4 regions of the Brevibacillus borstelensis genome follow, and region 4 is predicted to be linked to each of the others. Evidence: riboswitches for the same ligand, from Rfam matches in the RefSeq annotation. Region 4 holds a riboswitch; each other region holds the start of a gene.
The links. Region 4 has a riboswitch for lysine ahead of V5G20_RS19895 (aspartate kinase). Riboswitches for the same ligand answer to the same signal wherever they lie in the genome.

Region 1: linked by a shared signal. The riboswitch ahead of V5G20_RS22200 (amino acid permease) and the one ahead of V5G20_RS19895 (aspartate kinase) in region 4 are both predicted to bind lysine.
Region 2: linked by a shared signal. The riboswitch ahead of dapD (2,3,4,5-tetrahydropyridine-2,6-dicarboxylate N-acetyltransferase) and the one ahead of V5G20_RS19895 (aspartate kinase) in region 4 are both predicted to bind lysine.
Region 3: linked by a shared signal. The riboswitch ahead of V5G20_RS01800 (transporter substrate-binding domain-containing protein) and the one ahead of V5G20_RS19895 (aspartate kinase) in region 4 are both predicted to bind lysine.

What each region holds. Positions count from the first base shown of each region.
Region 1 is NZ_CP144922.1:4,637,362-4,641,807, reverse strand. Features, by position in the region: gene V5G20_RS22205 (aminotransferase) at 1-216, shown strand, start outside; gene V5G20_RS22200 (amino acid permease) at 310-1,752, opposite strand; lysine riboswitch at 1,868-2,056, opposite strand; gene V5G20_RS22195 (cadherin-like beta sandwich domain-containing protein) at 2,435-4,446, shown strand, end outside.
Region 2 is NZ_CP144922.1:2,279,966-2,284,411, reverse strand. Features, by position in the region: gene V5G20_RS10625 (N-acetyldiaminopimelate deacetylase) at 1-941, opposite strand, end outside; gene V5G20_RS10620 (aspartate aminotransferase family protein) at 946-2,157, opposite strand; gene dapD (2,3,4,5-tetrahydropyridine-2,6-dicarboxylate N-acetyltransferase) at 2,172-2,882, opposite strand; lysine riboswitch at 2,973-3,157, opposite strand; gene V5G20_RS10610 (GNAT family N-acetyltransferase) at 3,353-3,901, shown strand; gene V5G20_RS10605 (EcsC family protein) at 4,027-4,446, opposite strand, start outside.
Region 3 is NZ_CP144922.1:341,127-345,572, reverse strand. Features, by position in the region: gene V5G20_RS01810 (amino acid ABC transporter ATP-binding protein) at 1-201, opposite strand, end outside; gene V5G20_RS01805 (amino acid ABC transporter permease) at 222-962, opposite strand; gene V5G20_RS01800 (transporter substrate-binding domain-containing protein) at 1,048-1,884, opposite strand; lysine riboswitch at 1,998-2,183, opposite strand; gene V5G20_RS01795 (hypothetical protein) at 2,324-2,602, opposite strand; gene V5G20_RS01790 (DUF418 domain-containing protein) at 3,074-4,207, shown strand; gene V5G20_RS01785 (sensor histidine kinase) at 4,226-4,446, shown strand, end outside.
Region 4 is NZ_CP144922.1:4,130,767-4,135,212, reverse strand. Features, by position in the region: gene uvrC (excinuclease ABC subunit UvrC) at 1-1,695, shown strand, start outside; lysine riboswitch at 1,790-1,977, shown strand; gene V5G20_RS19895 (aspartate kinase) at 2,201-3,442, shown strand; gene V5G20_RS19890 (DUF2507 domain-containing protein) at 3,624-4,070, opposite strand.

The DNA of each region.
Region 1 (4,446 bases), 510 kb from region 4:
TTCTACGCGTTTCCTTCCATTCGCTCTACGGGCCTGGAGGCAGCCGAATTTGCCGAACGCCTGCTGATGGAGGAAAAGGTGGCAGTGGTGCCGGGTGATGTGTTTGGCGACTGCGGCAAGGGCCATATTCGCTGCTCCTATGCGACTTCGCTGGAACAGCTGCAAAAGGCGCTGGAGCGGATGGGACGTTTTGTCCAAAAGGTTTCTGCCAAATAAGATTGGCGTGCATGGAAAAAGGCCGGGAGCTGATCCCGGCCTTGCCTGTTGGATGGTGAGCACATCATTGCAGGAGAGCAGGAGAGCCGCCGCTTATGATTGCTCGTTGGTCAAATCCACTTTGTGCAGCGGAACGACCTTGGTTTTTTTCGTGTATTTGTAGCCCAGCCAGACGAGGATGAAGAGCGGCAGGCCGATGTACGATACAAGTGCGCCGCCCCAGTCGATCGTCTCGCCGGTAAAGGCGGTGTAGTTTTGGCCAAGCACGACGATGAGGCAGATGATGAAGGCGAGGATCGGTCCAAACGGGAACCATTTCGCCCGGTAAGGCAGTTGCTTCAGATCGTAGCCTTGTGCCAGATACGCCTTGCGGAAGCGGTAGTGGCTCACCGCAATCCCGAGCCAGGCGATAAAGCCGGACATCCCGGAAGCATTCAAGAGCCAGACGTAGACGGTGCCATCCCCGAACAGCGAGGACAGAAAGGCAAACATCCCGATAAGCGTTGTCAGCAGGAGGGCGTTGGTCGGCACGCCGCGGCTGTTCACTTTGGCAAAAAGCTTGGGAGCTCTTCCTTCTTTGGCGAGAACATACAGCATCCGCGTAGACGCGTACATCCCGGAGTTGCCCGCCGAGAGGACGGATGTCAAAATGACGGCGTTCATGACAGAAGCGGCAAAGGCAAACCCCGCTTTTTCAAACACCAGCGTGAACGGGCTGACTGCAATGTCCGTAATGTCGCTGTTTATGAGATTCGGATTGTCGTACGGGATCAGCATCCCGATGACGAAGATCGCAAAAATATAGAACAGCAGGATGCGCCAAAAGATTTGCTTGATGGCTTTCGGAATGTTGCGGGCCGGGTCCTCGCTCTCGCCTGCGGCAATCCCGACCAGCTCGGTTCCCTGGAAGGAAAAGCCGGCGATCATGAAGACGCCGAGCATCGCCATAAAGCCGCCGCTGAACGGCGCATCTCCCTTGGTAAAGTTGTGGAAGCCGACTGCTTCGCCGCCCATAATGCCAAAAATCATCAATACGCCGACGATGATAAAGATGATGACCGTACTTACTTTGATCAAGGAAAACCAATATTCGGATTCGCCGTATCCTTTTACTGATAACATATTTAAGCCAAACATAAGGACGAGGAAAAGCGCGCTCCAGAGAATGGACGGCGTGTCCGGGAACCAGTATTTCATGATGAGCGCACCGGCTGAAAGCTCGACGGCAATCGTGATCGCCCAGTTGTACCAGTAATTCCATCCGAGCGCGAAGCCGAGGGACGGATCGACAAATTTGGACGCATAAGTGCTGAAGGAGCCGGATACCGGCATGAACGCCGCCATCTCACCGAGGCTCGTCATCAGGAAAAAGACCATCAGGCTGATCGCTATATAGGCAACCAAAGCACCGCCCGGACCGGCAGAGTGAATGGAGCCGCCGCTCGCCAGGAAAAGTCCGGTACCGATCGATCCGCCGATGGCGATCATCGTCAAGTGACGGGCTTTCAATCCGCGTTGCAATTGATTGGAAGACATAAAATAAAAACACGACCTTTCTCTTGATTTGCGGGAAGGAAGGCCGGAAATAAAAATACCACCACAAGCCAAAAACGGCAAAAGGGCGGTATGATCCAATCCCCACCAAGCCTTCACGGAAGATAGCACACCACGCTTGCTCGGCTGGCAAACGTGACAGTTCTGTCCCTTGTCGGGTACAGCCCCAGCCTGTGTGTACAGAGAATACACGGCAGACTTCGGCAGCTTTTCCTTCTTCTGGAGTCATCAATCTTCTCTGGATCTCGTACAGAATAATATAAAAGCCGCGACCTCTATCCTCATCGTGTCTGATGAGGATAATTGCTATGAGATTATGTTATGGTTCAAGTATATGGGTTTTTCCTTTAAAATCAAGTGTGATTTTGTGGCAGTGAGGTCCGGGACATCGCGACGGTCTATTATTTTTGGTTTATCGAAGCTGGAGAAGGGTACGAAGGAAAAGAGGGCCATGCTCTGACAGTATGAAGATTATGGTGTGGATATGACAGCTAATGGGATCGCAGGCTGCAAAAAAATGTGTAACAGATGCTACAAAAACCATCTAGTCATCTGAGTCTTTATTCATGGTAAAATAGTACCATAATTAGGAATGTTAGATGTCTTCCCTTCAAAGACACTGCATAGCTCGAACGCAAATAAAGGAAAGAGGTGAGCCGTTTTCATGAAGCGGAGTCTGCATCGACTGTTTTTGATGTGCCTCGCATTTCTGATCTGCTTTACCGGTTTTTCGCTGGAATGGACAAGCAGTCCTGCTATGGCTGCGTCGGCGGTAAATCGCACGAACGATCCGTTAAACGGGGATTGGTCCAAGCCGTATGCCGTAAAGTACGATACGACAGAGGCCGATCTGATGGTCCGGGTCGGGGATATCGACAATCTGGGCGGAGGCTGGCCGAACGGCTACGATCCATTTTCGGGAAAAAGCACAGGGGCCCCATATCCGAAAGTAACTCACCAGCCGACCGATCCGGCAGGAACGGACCAGCTGATGGTGATCAGCTCCTTTCAATATCCGGATTTGCGGAACCCCAAAAATGATGCCAATGATCATGTGGCGGACGGCTATACCCGAAACAATTACAGCAAGACAGCCAATCCGGTCGTTCCCATCAAGGTAACCTTTGACACGAAAAACACCCCGATCGAAGGGGCCATTCTCCAGATGTTCATCAATGACTATCAGCCGCGGAAGTATCCGGGGCGGGTCAAATATACAGCCGAGCTGAACGGCGTCCGGGCGCCGTTTCTGGAGAACGTTATCAACTCGCTCAACCAGCATGGGCCGATCGGAAAGCTGATCAGCGTCCAAATTCCGGATGAATACCTGCCGCTCTTGAAGGACGGAAGCCTGACCATCCTTCTCGATGACAAGACGACGCGAAATCCGTACGGAGACGGCGCAGCCATCGATTTTGTCAAGCTGCTGATCAATCTCGGAGAGTACAAGCACACCGGTACGATCAAAGGCAAGGTTACGGATTCGGGCTCGCCTCCCAAGCCGCTCGCGGGTGCTGTCGTATCTGCCGGGGGAATTGTTTCGGCAGTGACGAATGCGAAAGGCGAGTACATCCTCCAGGATGTCCCCGCAGGTCTGGTCTCTGTGGAAGCGGCCAAGGACGGGTACATCCCGCAGCTCAAGCTGATTGAAAACTTTGAGGCAGGAGACACCGCTATACTGGACTTTCAGCTCGCCCCGCAGCCAAGCGACAACGCCTACCTGCAAAATCTGACGGTAAAAGGGGAGACACTGGTCCCGCTTGAGCCCGGCTTTGACAGGTCGCAAGGCAGCTATGACGTTCATTTGAACAGCCATGTCCAAACTGTTGCGATCACCCCCACGCTCGAAGACAGCAGGGCGAGCATGACCGTAAACGGAGAGGGTCATCAGAGCGGCCCCCCCAAGGTGATCCCGGTCAAGCCGGGTGCGACCAAGGTCACGATCGTCGTCACGGCGCAGGACGGAAAGACGAAACGCACATACGAGGTGACGGTCCATACGCCGCTCACATCGGTGGACCTCGCCCGTTCCCTGTCCGAATCGGCGATCAAGCTGGGGGAAACGAGTGTAATCCGCTACACGGTCACGCCCAAGTCCTTTTCGGCTGAAGGATTGGCCGACAAACCCGCCGGCAGAGCAACGGGGATTCGTCCGTTCTTTTTGCTGAATCAGCCGTTTGTCTACGGAAAAGTCTATGACATCGGTTATGAACTGGACAAAGTGAAGGTGAACGGAAAGGGGAATTCGAACAACGGCGGACTTGCTTTGGGTGGAAGAGGAAAAAGCCATTTTCTCAGTGTGATGAGATCGGGCTATAGCGGCGAAGTGTCTGTCAACCAACAGCTCACTACGGAACCGAGCGCAAAGCAGGATGACATTTTGGACACGCTGAAAGATTTGATCCGCTCGGGAGTCAAGGAAATCACCATTCCCCTGGTAGACGAAAGCCAGCTCGCCGATATGCTGAAGGGCCGCGATTCGGTCACGGTCAACGCCTTTGCCACTTTTGGTTTGTCTGTAGTCAACAACAGGGTAATCGCTAATTTTGCGGGCTATGGTCCGTTGCCGGAGACATTCGCCGTCACGGACGTTACGCTGACCGAGCCGTTCCCTGCGGAGGTGCCAATCGAGAGCATCGATAAGTCGTGGAGCAAGCGAAGCGACAATGGGACGCT
Region 2 (4,446 bases), 1.9 Mb from region 4:
ACAAGGGTGACGTCGGGCAGATTTCCCCTCACCCAGTCCATAAACTGAAGGGTCATTTCCTCGTGATTGTACACCTGAGCATAGCCGCAGCCGTAATCGATCTCGGCCTTGCACTCGAATCCCGCTTCCACCCCTTTGACCAGGGCTTCAATCCGGTCCTTCACCCGGGTCATGGAATCGGTGGAAAACGTCCGGATCGTCCCTTCCAGTCTTGCCTTCTCCGCGATGATGTTCTGCCGCGTACCTCCCTCAATCTTCCCGACCGTAATGACAGCCGAATCCAGCGGATCAATATTGCGGGAGATGACCGACTGCAGCTGGGTCACCAGATGGCTTGCCGCGACTACCATGTCGTTTGCCTTATGCGGAAATGCCGCGTGTCCGCCTTTTCCGACCAGATCAATCATCAATTCGGATGTGTTGGCAAACAGAATGCCTGGCTTTGTCGCGATATGGCCTACGGGATACTCTGGAGCGATGTGCAGGGCAAAAATGCAATCCGGCCGCCATTCTCCAAACTCCTCGCTCTCCATCATCGGCTTGGCTCCGCCAGGTCCTTCTTCTGCAGGCTGGAAGATAAAGAGGAGATCGTCGTCAATGGGATGATGGACGAAATGCGTCAGAATGCCGAGGCCAATCGCCATGTGCATATCGTGTCCGCATGCGTGCATATACCCTTCGTGCCTGGAGCGGAATGGATAGGAGGTCTCTTCCGTGATGGGAAGCCCGTCCATGTCCGCGCGCCAGGCGATCGTTCTTTTCGGATTGCGGCCTGCCACTTTTACGAGAATGCCTGTCTTCCATGTCTTGAGCTCAAACCGCTCTGCAGGGAGCTGCTCCAGATAATCGAGCAGGTAACGCTGTGTCTTGAACTCCGCGAACCCGGGCTCGGGAATTTGATGCAGATCTCTGCGGATACGGACAAACGTCGAAACACTCACGCTGCTACGCCTCCTTTCCGGCCGCCAACTGGCTCATTTCGCGGGTGAAGGCTTCCATAAAACGATCGACATCTCCGCGGGTCAGCGTAAGCGGCGGGAGCAAACGGACAATGGTTTTTTGCGTAACATCGACCAAAATCCCCTCCTCCAGCAAATTTTGCTGAAGCCGGCTTACTTCCTCCGGTGAAACCGAGAGCGGGATTCCCACCATCATTCCCTTTCCGCGAAGCGATTGCAGCTGCTCAGGAAAGGCTGCCCGCAGATCTTCCAAACGATCCCACAGGTATTGCGTCACATCCTGCAATTGACTTTGGAACGCTGCGTCCAACAGTTCGTCCAGAACTGCATTCCCCAAGGCGGCAGAGAGCGGTGACGGCGCAAACGTGGTGCCGTGATCACCCGGCTTGAACAAGTCTTGCAGTTTTTCGCCTGCGATGACACCCCCGAGCGGAAGCCCGCCCCCTACTCCTTTGGCAAAAAGAATGAGGTCCGGTGTCACAGCAGCGTGTTGAAAAGCGAATAATTTGCCTGTCCGTCCCATTCCTGTCTGAATCTCATCCATTGCAAACAAAGTGCCTGTCGCCTGGCAGATCGCCGCCACTTCCTGCAAATAGCTTTCAGCCAGAGGGACGACACCGCCCGAGCCCAGCACCGGCTCCATCAAAACGGCAGCAGGACGGCGTTCCTCACAGACAGCGCGAAGCTGATCAATGTCTCCTGCCTTCAGCTCATAGACCGGAAAATCGGGCTGAGGAAAATCCTGATAGACGTGAGGCTGTCTGGTCAGGCGAAGAGCTCCCAATGTCCGGCCGTGAAAGCTGTTGGACAGAACCACGATGCCTGAGCGTCCCGTACCTTCGGCAGCCGTCCATTTGTGAATCAGCTTGATAGCCGCCTCGGTCGCTTCTGCTCCGGAATTGGTAAAGAAGACTTTCCCCGGGATGGTATGCTCGATCAGCCTCTGCGCCAGCTTGATCGCAGGGGGATTGAGGAAAATATTGGAGATGTGCAAAAATTGCTCCCCTTGCTCCCGCAGGGCCTGAATAATCCGCGGGTGAGAGTGGCCGAGCACGTTTACGGCAAGTCCGGTAAACAAATCGAGATATCCCTTGCCATTCGTGTCGTAGAGGTAATTTCCCTCGCCCTTGGCGATAGCGATCGGCAGTCTTTTGTACGTAGAGACGATGTATTGTTGATCAAGCGAACGCCAGTCCATGCCTACCCTCTCCCTTACAGCTGTCTCAGCTCCTGCTTGATCTCCGTCTTGGAGCGTGTCTTTTCGTCGATTTGCTTGATAATGCGTGCGGGCGTACCAGCTACTACCACATTCGGCGGAACGTCCTCGATAACGACAGCTCCTGCGGCTACAACGGAGCCTTTTCCGACGCGAACCCCTTCCAAAATGACCGCATTTGCTCCTACCACGACATCGTCTTCGATAACGACCGGAGACGCAGATGGCGGTTCGATCACGCCGGCAATGACAGCACCTGCGCCGATGTGGCAATTTTTCCCGATCGTTCCGCGTCCGCCGACGACGACGTTCATGTCGATCATGGTGCCTTCTCCGATGACGGCTCCGATGTTGATGGAAGCTCCCATCATGATGACAGCGTTGTTGCCGATGCTCACCTGGTCGCGAATGATTGCGCCTGGCTCAATGCGTGCCTGAATGTTTTTTGTATCCAAAAGCGGAATCGCAGAGTTGCGGCGGTCGCTCTCCACTACATAATCCGCGATTTTATCCGCATGCTGCTCCAGAACAGGCTGGATTTCCTTCCACTCCCCGAAAACGACTCCCGTGCCGCCGTTCAAAAAGGCTTTTGCGCTGGGACCGAAGTCGATGCCGTCCAAATCCCCTTTGAGGTATACCTTTACAGGCGTTTTCTTTTCGCTTTTTTGAATAAACGAGATAATTTCATTGGCATCCATCATGTTCACAGTACTTCTCCTCCACTTTTCTTGAAATGAATGTAGAAAAAGCAATGAGTGCAAACGCTATACTCATTGCTTTTTGATACCGGACAAGCAAACGTAAATAGCGCTCCATAAGAGAAACTTCTCCTATGACAGGATGATCATTATTCACGAGCACCCCAGCCCTGCCGCCAATGGGGATGCGGCCAGAACTTCGGCGCTTTGGCCTTTTCTCCTCTTCCCTTTCCCCATTCCTGATGAAAAGAAGTACTCATCCGCAGCGCGCCTCTATTTAGAAGGCAATATGCAATTGTTCAGCTTTACTTACCCTGTACTGTACCAAATTCCGTACCCGGTGGCAACTGTTGAATCGAGAGTGGGCCGCTCCTGCTGGACGGCATTGTCAGCGACTCCCTTTTCCCTCTTTTCAACAGTCCTGATTCATGCTAAACTTTCCATCCACCCTATATGTGAATAGGAGGCTGAACCTGAAGATGTTTGCACCTTCTGCGTTTCTTGTTCGTCCCTTGTCTGCAAGCGATGCCCCTGCCCTGGCCTCTTTGCGGCAACAAAACCACCAATTTCTGCAGCCTTTTGAACCCATCCGCCCCGCTTCTTTTTACACAATTGAAGCGCAGTACCAGCAGTTGGAGGAGGCAGAGCGAAGCTTTCGCGAAGGGACAGGCTATTCGTTCGGCATTTTCGTCGGCCCTGATCAAACCCTCGTCGGCCGCGTCAACCTCTCCAATATCGTGCGCGGAGCCTGGCAAAACGCTACACTCGGCTATTTCCTCGATCAATCTCATAACGGCAAAGGAATAATGACCAGAGCAGTAGGAGAAGTCATCCGATTTGCGTTTACCGAAGCAAAGCTTCACCGGGTTCAAGCTGCGGTCATGCCGCGCAATACAGGCTCGATCAAGGTTCTTGCGAAAAACCGATTTCGCGAAGAAGGACTGTCGCTTCGCTATTTGCAAATCAACGGTAAATGGGAGGATCACCTGATCTTTGCCATTACCGCCGAGGAGCTGGAGACGACGTAGGAGCGGCAGCATCACTTAATCTGGACGGTTGCAATTCAGAAAATCGGTTCAATAATTCGGTTCGGCGTTTGGCTGGGCAATTTGTTCGGCCGATTCGGCCATTTGGGCTTTTGTTCACACTACAGCTACGCCTCCGTGCCAAGCCGCTCGAGAATCCTTCTCTTGCGATACAGCATCATGCCCGTCTCCGCCACGTCACGGACAGACGAGCGATTCAGATAAGCGCCGAAGAGCATTCCCGCGACCGGTACGATCTGAAACAGCTTTTTCCACCCGAAATTTTCCGTGTAGGTCACCACTACCTCTCGCCAGCCCTGAAGCTGAGAGAGTACATCCCGCTCTTTGGAAGGATTGTCGAAAGAAGACAGCTCCTCCAGGATCGCCTGCTTTCCTACAATATCCGAGGAAGCGAACTGCAGACATTTGACAATAAACAGCCGCTCCCGCTTGTCCTGCGGATCATAGCCGTAGCAAATCGCCATCTCCTGCAGTACCTTTAGCGAGGTGCCCAGCAGCAGAGGAATGTCGATTGCAAGCGTAAAGAT
Region 3 (4,446 bases), 1.8 Mb from region 4:
GTTTTCACCCTTATACATAATTTCCCCGCCGCTCGGCTTTTCCAATAGATTGATGCATCGAAGCAGCGTTGATTTGCCCGATCCGGAGGAACCGATAATCGTAACGACTTCTCCTTTTTTGACCGAAAAATCGATGTCCTTTAATACCTCGTGACTGCCAAAGTATTTGTTGACGTGTTTAATTTCTATGATGGTCTCCATATGCTCGCCTCCTTCCTCGATTATTTCTTGCCTTCTGCCTGCACGGGATTCGCCATTACGGCGTAATTGTCCGGGCCTTCCAGCTTTCTTTCGAAATAGCGCAAAATTTTCGTGACGATCAGGGTCATGATGAAATACATCACACACGCAACAAAAAAGGACTCGAAATATCTGAAGTTATTCCCGGCAATCGATTTGGTCGTGAAATACAATTCGGTGACCGAAATGACATTGAGTACGGAAGTATCCTTGATATTGATGACAAACTGGTTCCCCGTTGCCGGCAGGATATTGCGAATCACTTGCGGCAGCACGACATTCATCATCGTTTGAACGTGATTCATCCCAATCGCATGGGCTGCTTCAAACTGTCCCTTGTCAATCGAAATAATCCCGCCGCGAACAATCTCGGCCATGTACGCTCCCGTATTAATCGACACGACGAAGACGGCGGCCAGAATCCGGTCCATATCAACCCCGAACGCCAAGGCGGAACCGTAGTAGATGACCATCGCCTGCACAATCATCGGTGTTCCCCGGAAAAATTCGATATACGTAGCTAGAATGGCATTGACTGCTTTCAAAATCGCCCTTTTGGCTCCCCGCTCCGGAACGGGGATCGTCCGGATAAGCCCGATCAATAGGCCAATGATGGCTCCCAAAATCGTTCCGAGCAAAGCGATGAATAGGGTCATTCCCGCTCCGCGAAGGAACATGGGCCAGTTTTCGGAAATGATTTTTACAATCCACTCGAAGCTCATCGTTCTCCTCCGTTCATGCAGGGAAGCTCCCCTGCCCTATGCGCATAAAACCGACTGCATGGAGATGCAGCCGGTTCGAAAGCGATTATTGTGCTGCTGGTTGATTTTTGATGGCTGTATCCATGATCCTGGTACGCTCTTCCTCCGAAATGCCGGATAAAATCTCATTGATTTTTTTCGTCCATTCACTGTCTTTTTTCACGCCGACAGCGATGGCCGTATCATCTTCCGAGGTCGTAAATCCATCCGTAAACTCGACCATGGCAAAGTTCGGGTTGGCCGTGGAGGCACTGACGGCTTCCGGACGCTCAGAGACGTAACCGTCAATCATTCCGGATTCAAGCGCTACGCGCATCGCCGGGAAGTTGTCCATCGCAGGCTCCTGAACGACGCCCTCGATTTGATTGATCACGGAATAGTGGAATGTATTCAATTGGGCAGTCACTTTTGCCCCTTTGAAATCCTGGATGGAAGTAGCGTTCTCGTATTTTCCGCCTTTTTTCACGACCATGACCAAATTGGATTTATAGTAGTTGTCCGAGAAATCGATCGTTTGTTTGCGCTCTGCAGTTGGAGACATCCCTGCAATGATCGCATCGATTTTGCCGGAGGTTAATGCAGGAACAAGGCCATCCCACTCCGTTTTCACGATGACCAATTTTTTGCCCAGGCCATCCGCAATCTTTTTCGCAATTTCTACATCGTATCCGCCTGCGTACTCCGCATTGCCGTCGATTTTCACAGCACCGTTGGAATCGTCCATTTGGGTCCAGTTGAACGGAGCGTATCCCGCTTCCATCCCTACCTTGAATGTTCCCTCATCGGTTGAGGCAGATTGCGAGCTGCCTCCGCCTGCCCCACATCCTGCGAGCAAAAGTACAGCGGATAGAAACATAGCTATGAATGATGACTGTTTTTTCATGGTTCATTTTCTCCTTTGGCTTCTGGTTTTTTGGCTGAAAAAATGCAAAAAGCGACCTGAGATAGACTCAGGTCGCACTACAAACATAGTTGCCCAAATACCTCTCTTTTCCCAGATGAGATAGCACAACTCAATAAATCGGGTCATTTATTGAGACAGTCCTGCAGCTCTTAACTGCAGACCCAGCAATGCAATACCGAGAAATATTGCAAGCTTCGGCGACATTTCCTTCTCCCTGGCATCAACGCTTTCTCGAACTCCGCCAAGGACTGTTAAATATCGCAACCTCTACCTCACTGTTTTAAGTGAGGTCCATATTCAATTATGTTTTTGAGTTTACAATGTTATGTTAATTCTGTCAACCTGGGTCTTTTCTCCAAATGATGCTGGCAGACTATTTTTTGCGTTCCTGTATGCGCAAAAAGACTTATTCCTCTCATCAATGTATGGGGGCGAGGCTCTCCATGAATGTTTTCCGCTCTTCTTCGTTGCTGTTTGACTGCAGATGATAATAGCGAAGCTCGTTGTATTTCGTCTGACTGTCCAAGTCTTGTTTCGGCAGAAATACTGCTTCCCACACACCTTGTTTGTTTAACGAATTATCCATATCGACCACATAATTGCCGACTATCTCAAACCGATCATCGGATTTCTGACTGTTGCCTTTATTTGCGTACCACTCGATCATCGGATGGTAGTCGTATGTTGGTTTCTTCATTTGCAGAAGTTCAATGTACGTATCGCTGTTTACGTACGAGATTAAGAGAGACCCTTCATTTAGATCCAAGAGCGTTTTTTGTTCAGTATAACCATCCGGCAGAGACTCCGGTAAGAATACTTGAAAGCTCAGTTTTTTTATTTTATCAATGCTTACAGTAGAGCTCGCACAAGCAGCCAGCAGGAAACAGACGACGAACGGTACCAATCTCCTTATAAACATAGCATCACCCGTATTTTATCATTTGTTACTTACCATAGCGGGGACTCCCATCCTCTTCCTGTCCCTTGGAAAACAGCCTTGAGCCAATTCCACCAGCTGAGGCCGACCAGCAAACGGCTTGATTTGATTGCTTGTTACAAACTTTATGACACGAGTCATAAACATCTCTTTACAGGTGTGAATGTTCCCTCGCTCTTTTCATGGCTACACTAAGACTACATGAAATTCATACGCAAAAGGGTGAGGGATATGGAACAACGCAAAGAAAGAATCCGTCTTCTTGATATTCTGCGAGGCTTTGCAATCCTCGGGACGTTAGGGACAAACATATGGATTTTCGCCCATTTGGGGGATCTTACCTACCTTACGACATATGATTATTCTGGGTGGTGGGCAAAAGACGATCTCATCAGGATGATCGTGTTATTTCTCGTCAACGGGAAGCTGCTGGGATTGTTGACAATCATGTTTGGAGTAGGACTTGAGCTAAAATATCAGCAAGCCATTCGCAAAGGGAACGCTTGGCCTGGAATCTATATTTGGGTATCCTCGCTTTTATTCCTGGAAGGCTTGCTGCATTTTACCCTGGTCATGGAGTATGACATCTTAATGAGCTATGGCATAACTGCAATGATCGTCGCCTACATCGTCAAAGGCGGCGACCGCTTGATATCCATAACGATGAAAGTGCTTGGAAGCCTGCATGCAACTGCCATCCTGGGGATCCTGGTGATTAGTCTGATTGATGCCAATATGACACTGCGCGGTTCTGACGAAGTCATCGCTCTTTATAGAGACGGCTCTTGGCTGCAGCAAGTCCATTATCGCCTGTCTCATTTCGTCCCGCTTAGATTGGAAGCGATCTTCACGATTCCCATGAATGTCTTTTTATTTTTGCTTGGCGTTCGCTTCATGCGTGCGGGGGTCTTTTCTCAAGATGAGAACGGCAAAAAACAGCGCGACAAGCTTTTCAAACTGGGAATGTTTATCGGCTTGCCTTTAAACCTGTTGATTTTTATCCCTGGAGGCGTTTTTGATCTCCCTGTTCGCTATTTATTCGCGCCCCTTCTTTCCGTAGGGTATTTGGCGATTATTGGAAGAATGATACAATATACGAAGTTGAATTGGCTTTGGGGCCTTCTTGAAAATGCCGGAAAAATGTCTTTAAGCTGCTATGTCATGCAAAATATCATTTGTTCCATTCTTTTCTACGGTTGGGGTTTTGCTCTTGGCGGAAAGCTGGATTCCGTGACAATTATCGTAGTTTGGATCGGAATATCCGTATTCCAAATACTGTTTGCAACGGCATGGCTTCAAGGTTTCAGGTTTGGACCTATGGAAACGCTCCGTAGACGTGCAATAGGGATTTTCGATACGAGATAACCGCTCTGGAGGCTATCAATGATAAGGAAGCTCTACCCGAGAGAACAAATCAAAAACTATCTGCTCTTAGATGTCATATCGGTTGTGTTTTTGTTTTATTATGTTCTACGTTCGAATTCAACGCTTGGTCTCTCGGGAAGCTTCATTCTTCTGCTGGCATTCCTCGTTTCATTTTACATGGGGCTTTGGTATCGGAATCTATACCTTTTGGCGGCCGTTCTCACCGGCTTTGTTACGCT
Region 4 (4,446 bases):
ATTATTTACGTGGGCAAGGCCAAAGTGCTGAAAAACCGCGTTCGCTCCTATTTTACCGGAAGCCATGACGGCAAGACGCAGCTGTTGGTCAGCGAGATTGCCGATTTTGAATACATCGTCGTCTCTTCAGCGATCGAAGCGCTCATCCTGGAGTGCAATCTGATCAAAAAGCACAATCCGCGCTACAATGTCAAACTGATGGACGACAAGACGTACCCCTACATCAAGATCACCAACGAAGCGCAGCCGCGGCTGGAGATTACCCGCAAAGTGCTGAAGGACAAGGCACGTTACTTCGGTCCGTACGCGAACGCGGGCGCGGCTTCCGAGGTGAAAAAGCTGCTGGATCGACTCTACCCGCTGCGCAAGTGCAAAACGATGCCGAAGCAGGTCTGTCTCTACTACCATTTGGGACAATGTCTGGCGCCTTGTGTGTACGAGGTAGAGGCGGCGGAGAATCAGCGGCTGGTCGAGGAGATTGCCCGTTTTCTCGACGGCGGCCACGAGGAAATGAAAAAGCAGTTGACGGAGAAAATGCAGCAGGCGGCGGAGAATATGGAGTTTGAACGGGCCAAGGAGTACCGTGACCAGATCCGCAGCATCGAGGCGGTCATGGAGAAGCAAAAGGTGACCTTCACCGATACGGTCGACCGCGACATCATCGGATTTTCTGTAGAGAAAGGCTGGATGTGCGTCCAGGTTTTCTATATGAGGCAAGGCAAAATGATTGAGCGGGATACGACCTCTTTTCCTTACTACGGCGGCGAAAAAGAGGATTTCATGTCCTACGTCAGCCAGTTTTACTTTGACAAGCAGAATGCCCTCCCCCGGGAAATCCTGCTGCCGGAGGAAAGCGATCCGGAGCTGCTCGCCGAGTGGCTGGGCGTGAAGGTGCATGCGCCGAAGCGCGGCAAAAAGCGGGAGCTGGTGCAGATGGCCAGCGAGAATGCCCGCATCGCCCTGCAGGAGAAATTTGCGCTCATGTCCAAGGACGATGCCCGGACGATTCAGGCTGTGCACAATCTGGGCCATATTCTCGGGATCGGAACCCCGCACCGGATCGAAGCGTTTGACAACTCCAACATTCAGGGGACAGAGCCGGTCTCTGCGATGGTCGTGTTTACGGATGGACGCCCGGACAAAAAAGAGTACCGGAAATTCAAGATCAAAAGCGTCGAGGGGCCGGATGACTACGGCTCGATGCGCGAGGTAGTCCGGCGCCGGTACACGCGCCTGCTGAAGGAAAACCAGACGCTGCCCGACCTGATCGTAATTGACGGAGGCAAAGGACAGATCAGCGCTGCGATGGATGTGCTGGAAAATGAATTGGGGCTCTACATCCCGGTATGCGGTCTGGCCAAGGATGAAAAGCACAAGACTGCCCAGCTCCTCTACGGGAATCCGCCCGAGCCGGTCGAGCTGAAGCGGGACAGCTATGAGTTTTACCTGCTCCAGCGCGTGCAGGATGAGGTCCACCGATTTGCGATTACGTTTCACCGGCAGGCCCGGACAAAGACGATGCTCTCTTCCCAGTTGGACGACATTCCCGGCATCGGCGAAAAACGGCGCAAGCTTCTGTTCCAGCATTTTGGTTCGCTGAAAAAGATGAAAGAGGCGACTGTCGAGGATTTCAGGCAGCTCGGGATTGGCGACAAGCTGGCCCGGGAGATTATCGCCCATCTCAGGAAGATGTGAGCTGAGAAATTGTTCAAAATAATATTTGAACCGTTGCCTTTTGCGTGATATAATCCCTTTCAAACAGAATATGTAACCTCACTTCCCTTTATTGGAGTGAGGTAGAGGCGCGAAAACCATGAGTACCACCCTGAGATCGGGATCGTTGACGGGTAGCGGAAAGGGGGATTCGCCGAAGTACGGAGGGAAGACCCGCTTCCTTGCGTGCTGGGCCTGTGTTGAACAAATACAGGACTGTCATCCGAGCAATACCCCATTGCCGGATGGAGAGCTATCTCACGAGTCTGCTGCGTGTAGATGACAGGGGCTGTACTGTCATGCTTTGTGCCAGCGGCTTGCGTGGTCCAGGGAAGGAGGAACCGATATTGTCTATTACGTAGGCAACGGCAGGTATTTTCCTTGTCGTTGCCTTTTTTGATAAGGAAAAGACTCATGCAACGTTTCGTTTCGACAGAGAATATCCATAGAGACATTGGTCTATTCAAGGAAAAGGGAGAGAAGCCGCATGGGGTTGATCGTGCAGAAATACGGAGGGACCTCCGTTGGTAGCATTGAACGCATTTTTCGAGTAGCAGACCGGATTATTGAATATAAAAAAGCGGGCCATGATATGGTCATTGTCGTATCCGCGATGGGCAAGTCGACAGATGTGCTGGTGGATATGGCCAAACAAATTTCCGCCTACCCTTCGGAGCGCGAGATGGATATGCTCTTGGCGACAGGTGAACAGGTCTCCATCGCACTTTTGTCCATGGCTCTGCATCAGCGCGGCTATGACGCCATTTCTCTCACCGGCTGGCAGGCTGGTGTCACAACAGAAGCGATCCACAGCAAAGCGCGGATCACGGAAATCAAAACCGAGCGGATTCAAAAGGAACTGGCCCGGGGACGTGTCGTCATTGTGGCAGGGTTTCAAGGGGTCAGTGCCGAAGGAGAAATAACCACATTGGGACGAGGCGGTTCCGATACTTCTGCCGTAGCGCTTGCAGCCGGCCTGAATGCCGACAGATGCGAGATCTTTACGGATGTGGCCGGCGTGTATACGGCCGATCCGCGGGTCGTTCCGTCCGCGCAAAAGCTGGACAGTATCTCATATGACGAAATGCTGGAGCTGGCCAATCTGGGGGCCGGTGTTCTTCACCCGCGCTCTGTGGAAGCGGCCAAAACATACAAAGTGCGGCTCGTCGTCCGATCCAGTTTTACGGCTGAAGAAGGTACGTACGTAGAGGAGGTTGCCAATATGGAAACAGGAAGAGTAGTAAGCGGCGTGGCACATGATGAAGATGTGGCAAAACTGACGGTCGTGGGCATGCCTGCGCGAGTGGGAACCCTGTCCCGCCTCTTCAATACGCTGGCTGACAACCAGGTAAACGTAGACATCATTATCCAAAGCTCCTATGATGCGGACGTGACGAACATCTCGTTCACGGTGGCTGCCAGCGACCTGCCAAAAGCGCTGGAAACCCTCTCCTCCAATCAGGCAGGGCTTGGCTTTGAAAAAGTCGATCATGAAGAGGGCCTGACCAAGGTATCGATCGTCGGTGCCGGCATGGTGAACAATCCGGGGGTTGCCGCCGAGATGTTCCGCGTCTTGGCCGAGCAGGACATCACGATCAAAATGGTATCCACCTCCGACATCAAGGTTTCTTGCGTGATTCCCGCAGAACTTACGGAACTGGCAGTTCGCAGCTTGCATACGGCCTACGGCTTGGACGTAAGCGAAGAAGCCGTGGTGCACAGTTTGTAAGCACAACCACATACAAGAGTCGCCTCCCCCCTTTTCGTTGAAGAGGGGGGTTAAATATGACCGTCTGGCTGTTCATTGCAGCGAGGCGCATTTGATTCCATTTTCCTGTTTCTTCTATATAAATATAGGGAAGCTGATCCGGGACTTTTGTTCAGGTGATGGCACCAGAAGAATCACGCATTCAAACAGCCAAAGAGATCAAGACGCTCCCCTTCTCGGCCAGCTCCATTCGCACCTCCGGCTCCCTGCCCTGCCACCTGTTGACGGCTCCGGCAATGATTCCGCATTCCAGGGCCAGAGAGCGCAAAATTCGTTCAGGCGGCATGTATGAAAAAATCGTGTGCGTCAATCGATATCGATAATGACGCTCTCCCTCCTCCAGGACATCCAGCTTGCCGAGGCCCAGCCTGATAAAAGGCATGACGAGGCCCGCTGCGGACTGGATCGGAATCTGACGGCCAATGTCTTTTCCCAGCCAGTGGAGAATGGCTTGCTCGCTTTCTCCCAAAAGAGTGCTTGTCAGTTTTTCGCGAAGCAGATGATAGCCCAGGTAGGGCATGTGAATGCGTTCGATGTCGGTAATGACACGGGAGGGGAGCAGTGCCCCGAGTTGTTCCTGTTCTTTCACCGGGATGCCTCCTTTTCTAGCACAGGCGGCCGGTGCTTGTCCCTTTTTGCAAAGGTTTTGCACCGAGGCCTGCGAGAGAATGCGGTCTGGTTTGTTACTTGATATAGTAATATGAGAAAGAGAAGCGAGATATGACAGATTCATAGAAAATAGCAAATTTTTTTAGTCCATTCTAAAAATAGAATTAGTCTATTCATTGTCTTGACGCTCTATAAAGACAGGAGTACAATTGGTTTTGGTCAACGTTTTGCCCAACTTTTTTCCGTATTCCGACACAATTTGCCACGCCCAGGGAGAAAGTCGCCCTTCGATTATGTGTAACCATGGTGGCAATGGGTTAGGATAGTGGAGAAAAGCTCTATGAAAAGGACGCGAC